Regions from separate parts of the Clostridium sp. X genome, predicted to be linked through region 1. Evidence: predicted binding sites of a transcription regulator. Region 1 holds the regulator's gene; each other region holds the start of a gene.
What was found. Region 1 encodes HrcA, which represses chaperone genes, less so after heat shock. Its sites were predicted from a motif close to TGTTAGCACTCNNNNNNNNNGAGTGCTAACA; they were not measured.
Positions count from the first base shown of each region.

Region 1 (3,298 bases):
CAGAGAAGCTTAAAGAAGTAATTCCAAGACAAATGTTTGAAGTTCCTATTCAAGCAGCTGTAGGTGCAAAAATAATAGCTAGAGAAACTGTTAAGGCAATGAGAAAAGACGTACTTGCAAAATGTTATGGTGGAGATATTTCTAGAAAGAAAAAGCTACTTGAAAAGCAAAAAGAAGGTAAGAAGAGAATGCGTCAAATTGGTAGTGTAGAAGTGCCACAAGAAGCATTTATGTCAATTTTAAAGGTTGATTAATATATTTATTACATTAGAATGGAGCTTTTAAACATGGATAAGGGTATTTCATTATATATACATATTCCATTTTGCAAGCAAAAATGTTTGTATTGTGATTTTCCTTCCTTCTGTGGTATGGAAAGTCAAATGATAGACTATGCAAAGGCACTTTCTAAAGAAATAGACAATATAGGAGAAGAAACAATAAAAACTATATTTATAGGTGGGGGAACTCCCACCTATTTGTCTTTAGAGGGATGGAATATAATAGGAAAAAGTATTCATAAACTTAAAAAAAGTACTGATTTAGAGTTTACAGTAGAAGGTAATCCGGGAACTTTTGATATAGATAAACTAAGATTATTAAAGTCTATTGGAGTAAATAGAATTAGTATAGGATTGCAAGCATGGCAAAACATACACCTTAAAAATTTAGGGAGAATTCATACTAACGAAGAGTTTGTAGAAAGTTTTACAATGGCAAGGAAGGTTGGATTCGAAAATATAAATATAGACTTAATGTTTGGAATTCCAAATCAAAACCTTCAGGAATGGAAGGATACATTGAATAAAGTTACGGAATTAAATCCAGAACATCTATCTTGTTATAGTCTAATAGTTGAAGAGGGAACAGAGTTTTTTAAACTATATGAAAGAGAAGCTCTAAGTTTACCTGAAGAAGATTTAGAAAGAGAAATGTATTGGTATACCTTAGAATTTTTAAAAAATAGAGGATTTAATCAATACGAAATATCAAACTTTTCCAAAGAAAAGAAGGAATGTAAGCATAATTTAGTTTATTGGAACTTACAAGAATATATTGGTTGTGGTGCATCTGCACATGGTTATAGAGATTGTATTAGGTATAGAAATGAGGAAAAAGTTGAAGAATATATAAGGTTAATTAATGATAAAGAAAATGCTGTTGTAGAAAAAAAGAAAAATTCAATAGAAGATGATATGGAAGAATATATGTTTATGGGACTTAGGAAAATAAATGGGGTTTCCGTTGATGAATTTTACCATAGATTTAAAAGTTCTATACATCATGTATATGAAGCAGCTATTTTATCTAATAAAAATAAAGGACTATTAGAAGAAAATAAAGGAAGATTATTTTTATCACCTAAGGGAATAGAGGTTTCTAATGTAGTTATGAGTGATTTCATGATAAGTAATTAGAGATTAAACATAATGATATGAAAAAAAGAGAAACTAAAAGAAAATAAAAAAAAACTGGGAATATTTGATTAAAATGAATTAATTACGTATAAAATATGATATTGACAAAAAAATAGTAGAGTGATAACTTTAAGACGTAGTCGTTAGCACTCACACCTATAGAGTGCTAATAAATGAGGTGATTGATTGAATAATTACTTTAATATGGATGAAAGAAAAATAAAAATACTTCAAGCTATTATTCATGACTATATAATAACTGGTGAACCAGTAGGTTCTAGGACAATTGCTAAAAAGTATGATTTAGGCATAAGTTCAGCTACTATAAGAAATGAAATGTCTGATTTAGAAGAATTAGGATTTATAGAACAACTTCATACTTCTTCGGGCAGAAAACCTTCGGATAAAGGTTATAGATTATATGTAGATAAAATGATTCATCTACCAAAACTAACACCTGAAGAAGAATTAATGATTAAAAAAGAATTAATTAACGAGGCTTTGTATGAAGTAGATAAGATTGTTAAAAAAGCTATAGCTTTGCTTTCGGATCTTACAAAGTTAACTTGTGTAGTTAGGCCTCCATCAGTAAGAAGCAGTTCTATTAAGGTCATCCAACTTTTAAACATAGATAATAATATTTTAGCTATTATCGTAACTCAAAATGGAATTATTAATAATAACATAATTAGAGTTAATAAAACCATAAGTCCAGATATGCTTCAGAAAATATCAAATGTGTTAAATAAAAAACTTGTAAATTTAACAATACAAGATATAAATTTAGAAGTAATAAATGATCTCAAAATTGGACTTAGAGGATATGAAGATATTTTTCAAGCAATAATTTCTGCTCTTTATGAGGCTTTAAGCAAAGCTGATAATAATGAAATCTATTATGAGGGTGCAGCAAACATATTTAACTATTCGGAGTATAATGACGTTGAAAAAGCAAGGCAATTTTTATCCTTAATGGATGATAAAGATACATTAATGAAATTATTTAACAACGTATATGATGTAGCAACCTATGATAAGAATATTTCTATTAGTATTGGAAAAGAAAACTTTATTCATGATGCGCAAGACTGTAGTGTAGTTTCGGCAGTTTATTCTCTTGGGAATCAACCTCTAGGAACTATAGGAGTTATTGGACCAACAAGAATGCAGTATTCTAAAGTAATATCTCTTTTAACTGAGCTAGTAGGAATTCTTAATAATAACATAGGTCAAATATATATTGATGATAAGTAAGAGGTGAAGATATGATAAGTGATGAAAAGCTAAAAGAATCTAAGGAAAAAGAGGGAAATATGAGTAGAGAAAATGAAGGCTTTAGAGAAGAAACTTTAGAAGAAGCAGAAGTGAATGAAGATATGGAGTTTGAAGAATTAAAAGAAGAAATCAATTTAGATGATGAAAATAAGGCTAATGAAACAGAACTATTACACATTGAAAATAAAAGATTAAAGGATGAAAATAAGAAATTATATAATGAATCAGAAGCTTTAAAAGATAGATTTTTAAGAATGAGTGCTGAATACGAGAATTTCAGAAAGAGAACAGAGAAAGAAAAACTTTCTATATATACAGATGCTTGTGCAGATGTTTTAAAACATATGTTACCTGTATTAGATAACTTAGAGAGAGCAATGTCAGCGGAAGGAAATGCTGATGACATTAAAAAAGGAATAGAGATAACTATTAGACAATTTAATGAGGCATTACAAAAACTTAAAGTTGAAGAAATACATTCAACTGGAGAATTTGATCCTAATTATCATAATGCTATTATGCATATTGAAGATGATAGCTTTGGAAAAAATGAGATAGTTGAAGTTTTTCAAAAAGGATTTAGAAGAGATGATAAAATTCTTAGA
Region 1 is NZ_CM146912.1:2,866,757-2,870,054, reverse strand. It holds gene lepA (translation elongation factor 4) at 1-254, shown strand, start outside; gene hemW (radical SAM family heme chaperone HemW) at 288-1,418, shown strand; gene hrcA (heat-inducible transcriptional repressor HrcA) at 1,623-2,672, shown strand; gene grpE (nucleotide exchange factor GrpE) at 2,684-3,298, shown strand, end outside.

Region 2 (3,298 bases), 1.3 Mb from region 1:
GCTATTTTGGATAAAGAGGCACTTATTGTAAAGCCTCAGCAGGCAAGAAATACTATAAAGATTATTGAATTAGCAGAACAAAGTAATAAAGAAAGACGATGGATTACGTTTTAAATTTAAAAAACTAGGAGATAATGTTAGATGGAAATAAAAAAAGTTAAGGGAAATACATTTTGTATTGATACTGGAATGACATACATACCTTTTTACAAAGTTAATGAGGAAGAGATTATTATGCTAGACTCAGGATGGGCTAAAAGGGAGCAAAAAGGTATAGACCAGTTATTGGACAAAAGTAATCTAAAGGTTGTTGCTATAATATGTAGTCATGCTCATATAGATCATTCAGGAAATAATGCATATTTAAAAAACAAATACAATTGTATAATTGCTATGCCAGCTTATGAGGCTCTTATTTCTAACTCTACGGTAAATTTAAAGATTTATTTTAGAAATCATGCATTAACTGATGTAATAGAGCGATTTGGTCACATGGTCTGCGAAACGGATATTATGATTTGGGATAATCAAGATAGTATACATATATGTGATATTGAATTTAAAATTCTTTTTACCCCAGGACATACTCCAGAGCATATATGCATTATGACCCCAGATGATGTTGCTTATCTAGCAGATGCTCTAATAAGCTATGAGGTTATAGAGGAGGCTAAAATGCCATATGTATATATACTTAGCGAGGATCTAAAAAGCAAAGAAAAGCTTTTAGATTTAAAATGTAGCAAGTATGTAGTAGCACACAAGGGTATATATGACGATATTACAAAGCTTGTAACTGATAATATAGATTTTTATAAAGATATTGCCTTAAGGGTATATGAAGCTATAGGAGATTCTATGACAATGGAAACCATCACAAAAACTGTAGTTGAGAAATTTGGTATTCCAGTAAATAGTATAGATAAACATAATGAAATAGAAAGAATCATAAGGTCTTATGTTGAATACTTAAGCGAAGAAGGGTTAATTGACTTAAGTATAGAAGATGGATTTATTAAATATAAAAAAGTAGTTATTGATAATGAGCAAAGGCTATCAACATATCCATAATAATTGAATATGTGGGAAAAATATATTGACATGGTAAAAAAAATATGTTATATAAAAATTAGGGTTTAGCACTCGGTACGTGAGAGTGCTAACAAAGAATACATAGTTTTTATTTTGGAAGGAGAGATTTAATTGGAAACAAAACAATTTCAAGCAGAGTCTAAAAGATTACTAGATCTTATGATTAACTCAATTTATACTCATAGGGAGATTTTTTTAAGAGAGCTCATTTCTAATGCAAGTGATGCAATAGATAAAATTTACTACAAAGCATTAACAGATGATTCTTTAAACTTTGATAAAGATAATTATTATATCAGAATAGTACCTGACAAGAAAAATAGAACACTTACGATTTCTGATACTGGTATTGGAATGACACAAGAAGACCTTGATAATAATCTTGGAGTTATAGCAAAAAGTGGGTCTTTAAAATTTAAAAAAGAAAATGAATTAAAAGATGGATATGATATAATTGGACAATTTGGTGTAGGATTTTATTCTGCATTCATGGTAGCAGAGACTGTTACTGTTATAAGTAAAGCTTTTGGTAGTGAGGAAGCATACAAATGGGAATCAAAAGGGGTAGAGGGTTATACTATTGAATCTTGTCAGAAGGACTCAATTGGTACAGATATTATATTAAAAATAAAAGAAAACACAGAAGATGAAAATTTTGATGAATATTTACAAGAACACAGACTAAAAAATATTGTTAAAAAATACTCTGATTTTATTAGATATCCAATAAAAATGAATATAACTAAGAGTAGACTCAAAGAAGGCAGTGAAAGTGAATACGAAGAGTATACAGAAGAACAAACTGTAAATAGTATGGTACCTATATGGAGAAAGAATAAAAATGAACTTACTCAAGAAGATTATGAAAAGTTTTATTCTGAAAAGCACTATGGTTTTGATAAACCATTAAAACATATTCATATTAGTGTTGATGGTGCTGTAAGCTATAATTCTATTTTATTTATTCCAGAGCAAACTCCATATGATTTTTACACTAAAGAATATGAAAAAGGTTTAGAGCTATATTCAAGTGGTGTTCTAATCATGAATAAGTGTTCAGATTTATTACCGGACTACTTCAGTTTTGTAAAAGGTATAGTAGATTCGGAAGATTTATCACTTAATATATCTAGAGAAATTTTACAGCATGATAGACAGCTTAAGCTTATAGCTAAGAATATAAAAAGCAAAATTAAAAGTGAATTAGAGAACTTATTAAAAAATGATAGAGATAAATATGAAGAATTCTATAAAGCCTTCGGTAGACAATTAAAATATGGAGTTTATAGCGATTTTGGAAGTAATAAAGATGTTCTACAAGATTTATTAATGTTCTATTCATCAAAAGAAAATAAGATGGTTACTTTAGCAGAATATATTTCTAGAATGCCTGAAGAGCAAAAATATATTTACTATGCTACAGGGGAATCAAATGAAAGAATTGAAAAACTTCCACAAACAGAGGTTGTTTTAGATAAAGGATATGAAATATTATACTTTACTGATGATGTAGATGAGTTTGCTATAAGAATGTTAATGACATATAAGGAAAAAGAATTCAAATCTATATCAAGTGCTGACTTAGGTATAGAAGCAGATGAAAATAAAGAATCATCTACGGAGCAAGATGCAGCTAACAAAGAATTATTTGAAAATATGAAGAACATTTTATCAGATAAAGTTAAAGATGTTAGAGCATCAAAGAGACTTAAAAATCATCCAGTATGCCTATCAACAGATGGAGAACTTTCAATTGAAATGGAAAAAATATTAAGTGCTATACCTGATAGTGGTAATATAAAAGCAGATAAAGTTTTAGAAATAAACATAAATCATGATGTATTTAAAACATTAAAAGAAGCTTATGAAAAAGATAAAGAAAAATTAAACCTGTATACAACTTTATTATATAATCAAGCACTTCTTATTGAAGGACTTCCAATTAATGATCCAGTAGAATTTACAAATAACATATGTAAGATAATGGTATAGATAAAAGCCACTTTCAAGATACTTTACTTGAAGGTGGCTTTTTAAAATAATTATCTAAACAGTTAGTATTCTTTTAGTAAATAATAAATTTCTATTTTTTTATTATGATATCAGGAAATATTGCAATGTGTGATGAAGTTTTAGAACTTATATTTTAGTAGAAAGCATGAATAAGAATAATGAGGAGCTTAATACATTTTTTAGAGTGTTATTT
Region 2 is NZ_CM146912.1:1,546,595-1,549,892, forward strand. It holds gene ACX0KU_RS07880 (Gfo/Idh/MocA family oxidoreductase) at 1-114, shown strand, start outside; gene ACX0KU_RS07885 (MBL fold metallo-hydrolase) at 142-1,071, shown strand; gene htpG (molecular chaperone HtpG) at 1,204-3,084, shown strand.
Region 2: htpG (molecular chaperone HtpG) is a predicted target of HrcA. The motif match lies at 1,135-1,165, and genes of this name have one in related genera.

Region 3 (3,298 bases), 590 kb from region 1:
TAGCAGCAATATTAGATGCATATGAAATAGATCCAAAACAATGTGAAGATGTAGAAGTAAATGATGCTTCAGCCTTTGGAAGAGGTTTTGCCCAAGGGGGAGGATTAAGTGCAGCAGTTGAAGATTATATTAAGAGCAAGAACATTGAAGTAGAATTTAATCCAGTAAAGATTAGTGGATTTTCTAATTTGAGAAAGTTTATGTTACTAGCTAAAAATGGAAAGCTACCTGGAAACTTTTTTGAAGGTATGATGTGTGAAGGTGGATGTATTGGTGGAGCTGGTACAATATGTTCCCAGAAGAAGTCAAAAGTACCATTAGCAAATTTCTCTAAGGCAGCAAAAAGTGAACATGTAATATCCAATGAGAAATTAGCTGAATTTGAAGGAATAAAATTAGAAAGAAAGTTTTAATTATTAAAGACATTAGGTTCTGCCTAATGTCTTTTGTTTTTTAGTTTATAGATTAAGTATAATAAAGAGCTAGTTAAAGTTAGTAAGACAATAATAAATATTGCACAATGAAAGAAAAACTCTTGAGGCATAATGGTAATAATAGGGTCAGTATTAATATCTAAAATCCAGTAATCATTATTAAAAAACAATTTATGAAACATAGTAAAACTTTTGTCGAAATTTATTAAAAAAGGAAGAGTACATACTAAAGGTAAAATTAGCAGTAGAATAGCTGACCATTTTAAAAATTTATAGTCATAAGATTTTAAATTTAGAATAAATATTATAATTGTGGTTAAAAATAGAATGAATTTCAATCTATACAAAAAAGTAAATATATTTCTTACTTCTTCAAAATGAATTTTGCCTTCCGTTGAATAAGGTAAGGTAGGAAGATGAAAGTTTATATTAGGATTTTGAACAAATTCTATAACATAATGATAGTTAGCTTTAATTGTTGATATATCAAGTTTTGAAGACTTTGGTAGATTTAGTTCAACAATATTATAGTAATAAATAAATTTATTATTTAAAGCTATATTTACGATAATTATCATCATTAATAAAGTAATACATAAGGATAAACAAATATTTAGTAATGTGTGGATATTAAAGGATTTTTTCAAAATTATCACTCCAATATAAGGATTATATAATTATTGATTATTATTGACTTTATTTTAAAATATAATTACATTACTTTCTAGTTATTTATTTTATATAAACTTTATATACATTATTGAATAGTAAGGAATAGAAAAGTAAAGAAAAATTAAGAATCATCATGTTAATTAAAATTATTTTAATTTATTTGGATTAAATGAAGAAATGAGTTTAAAAGTGGAATTTGCTATTGAATTTAGTATAAATTATTATTATAATTGTATTAGCACTCGGCAACAATGAGTGCTAATAAACCATAAAAACAATTTAAATATTATAAAAATTACATAAGGAGGGTTTTTTTATGAGAATAAAGCCACTTGGAGACAGGGTTGTAATTAAGAGATTAGAAGCAGAAGAAACAACAAAAAGCGGAATAGTTTTACCAGGAAGTGCTAAAGAGAAGCCACAAGAAGCAGAAGTAGTTGCAGTAGGACCAGGCGGAGTAGTGGATGGAAAAGAAATAAGAATGGAAGTAAAAGTAGGAGATAAAGTATTATTCTCAAAATATGCTGGAACAGAAGTTAAAATTGATGGAGAAGATTATTCAATTTTAAAACAAGATGATATATTAGCAATAGTAGAGTAAGGATAGTGTGTAGATAACTATCTATTTAGAATTAGACTATATAATACATGGGAAATTAGGAGGTATATAAAATGGCTAAAAGCATATTATTTGGTGAAGAAGCAAGACGTTCTATGCAAAGAGGTGTAGATAAGCTAGCTGACGCAGTTAAAATTACATTAGGACCAAAAGGAAGAAATGTTGTTTTAGATAAGAAGTTTGGAGCACCACTTATAACAAATGATGGTGTTAGTATAGCAAGAGAAATAGAACTTGAAGATCCATATGAAAATATGGGAGCTCAACTTGTTAAAGAAGTTGCTACAAAGACAAATGATGTAGCTGGAGACGGAACAACAACTGCTACATTACTTGCTCAAGCTATAATAAGAGAAGGATTAAAGAACGTAACAGCTGGAGCAAATCCAATGCTTATAAGACAAGGTATTAAAAAGGCTGTTGATGTTGCTGTTGAAGAAATCAAAAAAGGATCAAAACAAGTAGATGGAAAAGAAGATATAGCAAGGGTTGCTTCTATTTCTGCTGCTGATGAAGAAATAGGAACACTAATAGCAGATGCTATGGAAAAAGTAGGTACTGAAGGTGTTATAACTGTAGAAGAATCGAAAACAATGACAACTGAACTTGAAGTTGTTGAAGGAATGCAATTTGATAGAGGTTATTTAAGTTCATATATGGTAACAGATGCAGAAAAGATGGAAGCTGTACTTGATAATCCATATATTCTTTTAACTGATAAAAAAGTTTCTAACATACAAGAATTACTTCCTGTACTTGAGCAAATAGTTCAACAAGGAAGAAAATTATTGATTATTGCTGAAGAGATAGAAGGAGAAGCATTAGCTACTTTAGTTGTTAATAAATTAAGAGGAACATTCACTTGTGTAGCTGTAAAAGCTCCAGGTTTTGGTGATAGAAGAAAAGAAATGCTTCAAGATTTAGCAGTATTAACAGGTGGAGAAGTTATAGCTGAAGAACTTGGAAGAGATTTAAAAGAAGTAACTTTAGATATGCTTGGAACTGCTGAAAGTGTTAAAGTTTCTAAAGAAAACACTGTAATAGTTAATGGAAAAGGAAATAAAATTGAAATAACAGATAGAGTATCTCAAATTAAGAGACAAATCGAAGAAACTACTTCTGAATTTGATAAAGAAAAGTTACTTGAAAGATTAGCAAAACTTGCTGGTGGAGTTGCTCTAATTAAAGTTGGTGCTGCTACAGAAACAGAACTTAAAGAAAGAAAACTAAGAATAGAAGATGCTTTAGCAGCTACAAAAGCAGCTGTAGAAGAAGGTATAGTTGCAGGTGGTGGAACAGCTTACATTAATGCTATAAAAGAAGTTGCAAAATTAACTGCTGATGTTATAGATGTTAAGGTAGGTATTGATATCGTAAGAAGATCACTTGAAGAACCAGTTAGACAAATAGCTTCAAATGCAGGACTTGAAGGTTCTGTAATAGTAGATAAAGTAATGAGTAGTGAAGCTGGAATGGGCTTTGATGCATTACGTGGAGAATATGTAAATATGATTCAAAGAGGCATAGTTGATCCAACTAAGGTTACTAGATCAGCACTTCAAAATGCTGCATC
Region 3 is NZ_CM146912.1:347,403-350,700, reverse strand. It holds gene ACX0KU_RS01715 (4Fe-4S dicluster domain-containing protein) at 1-413, shown strand, start outside; gene ACX0KU_RS01710 (TIGR01906 family membrane protein) at 437-1,081, opposite strand; gene groES (co-chaperone GroES) at 1,423-1,707, shown strand; gene groL (chaperonin GroEL) at 1,779-3,298, shown strand, end outside.
Region 3: groES (co-chaperone GroES) is a predicted target of HrcA. The motif match lies at 1,340-1,370, and genes of this name have one in related genera.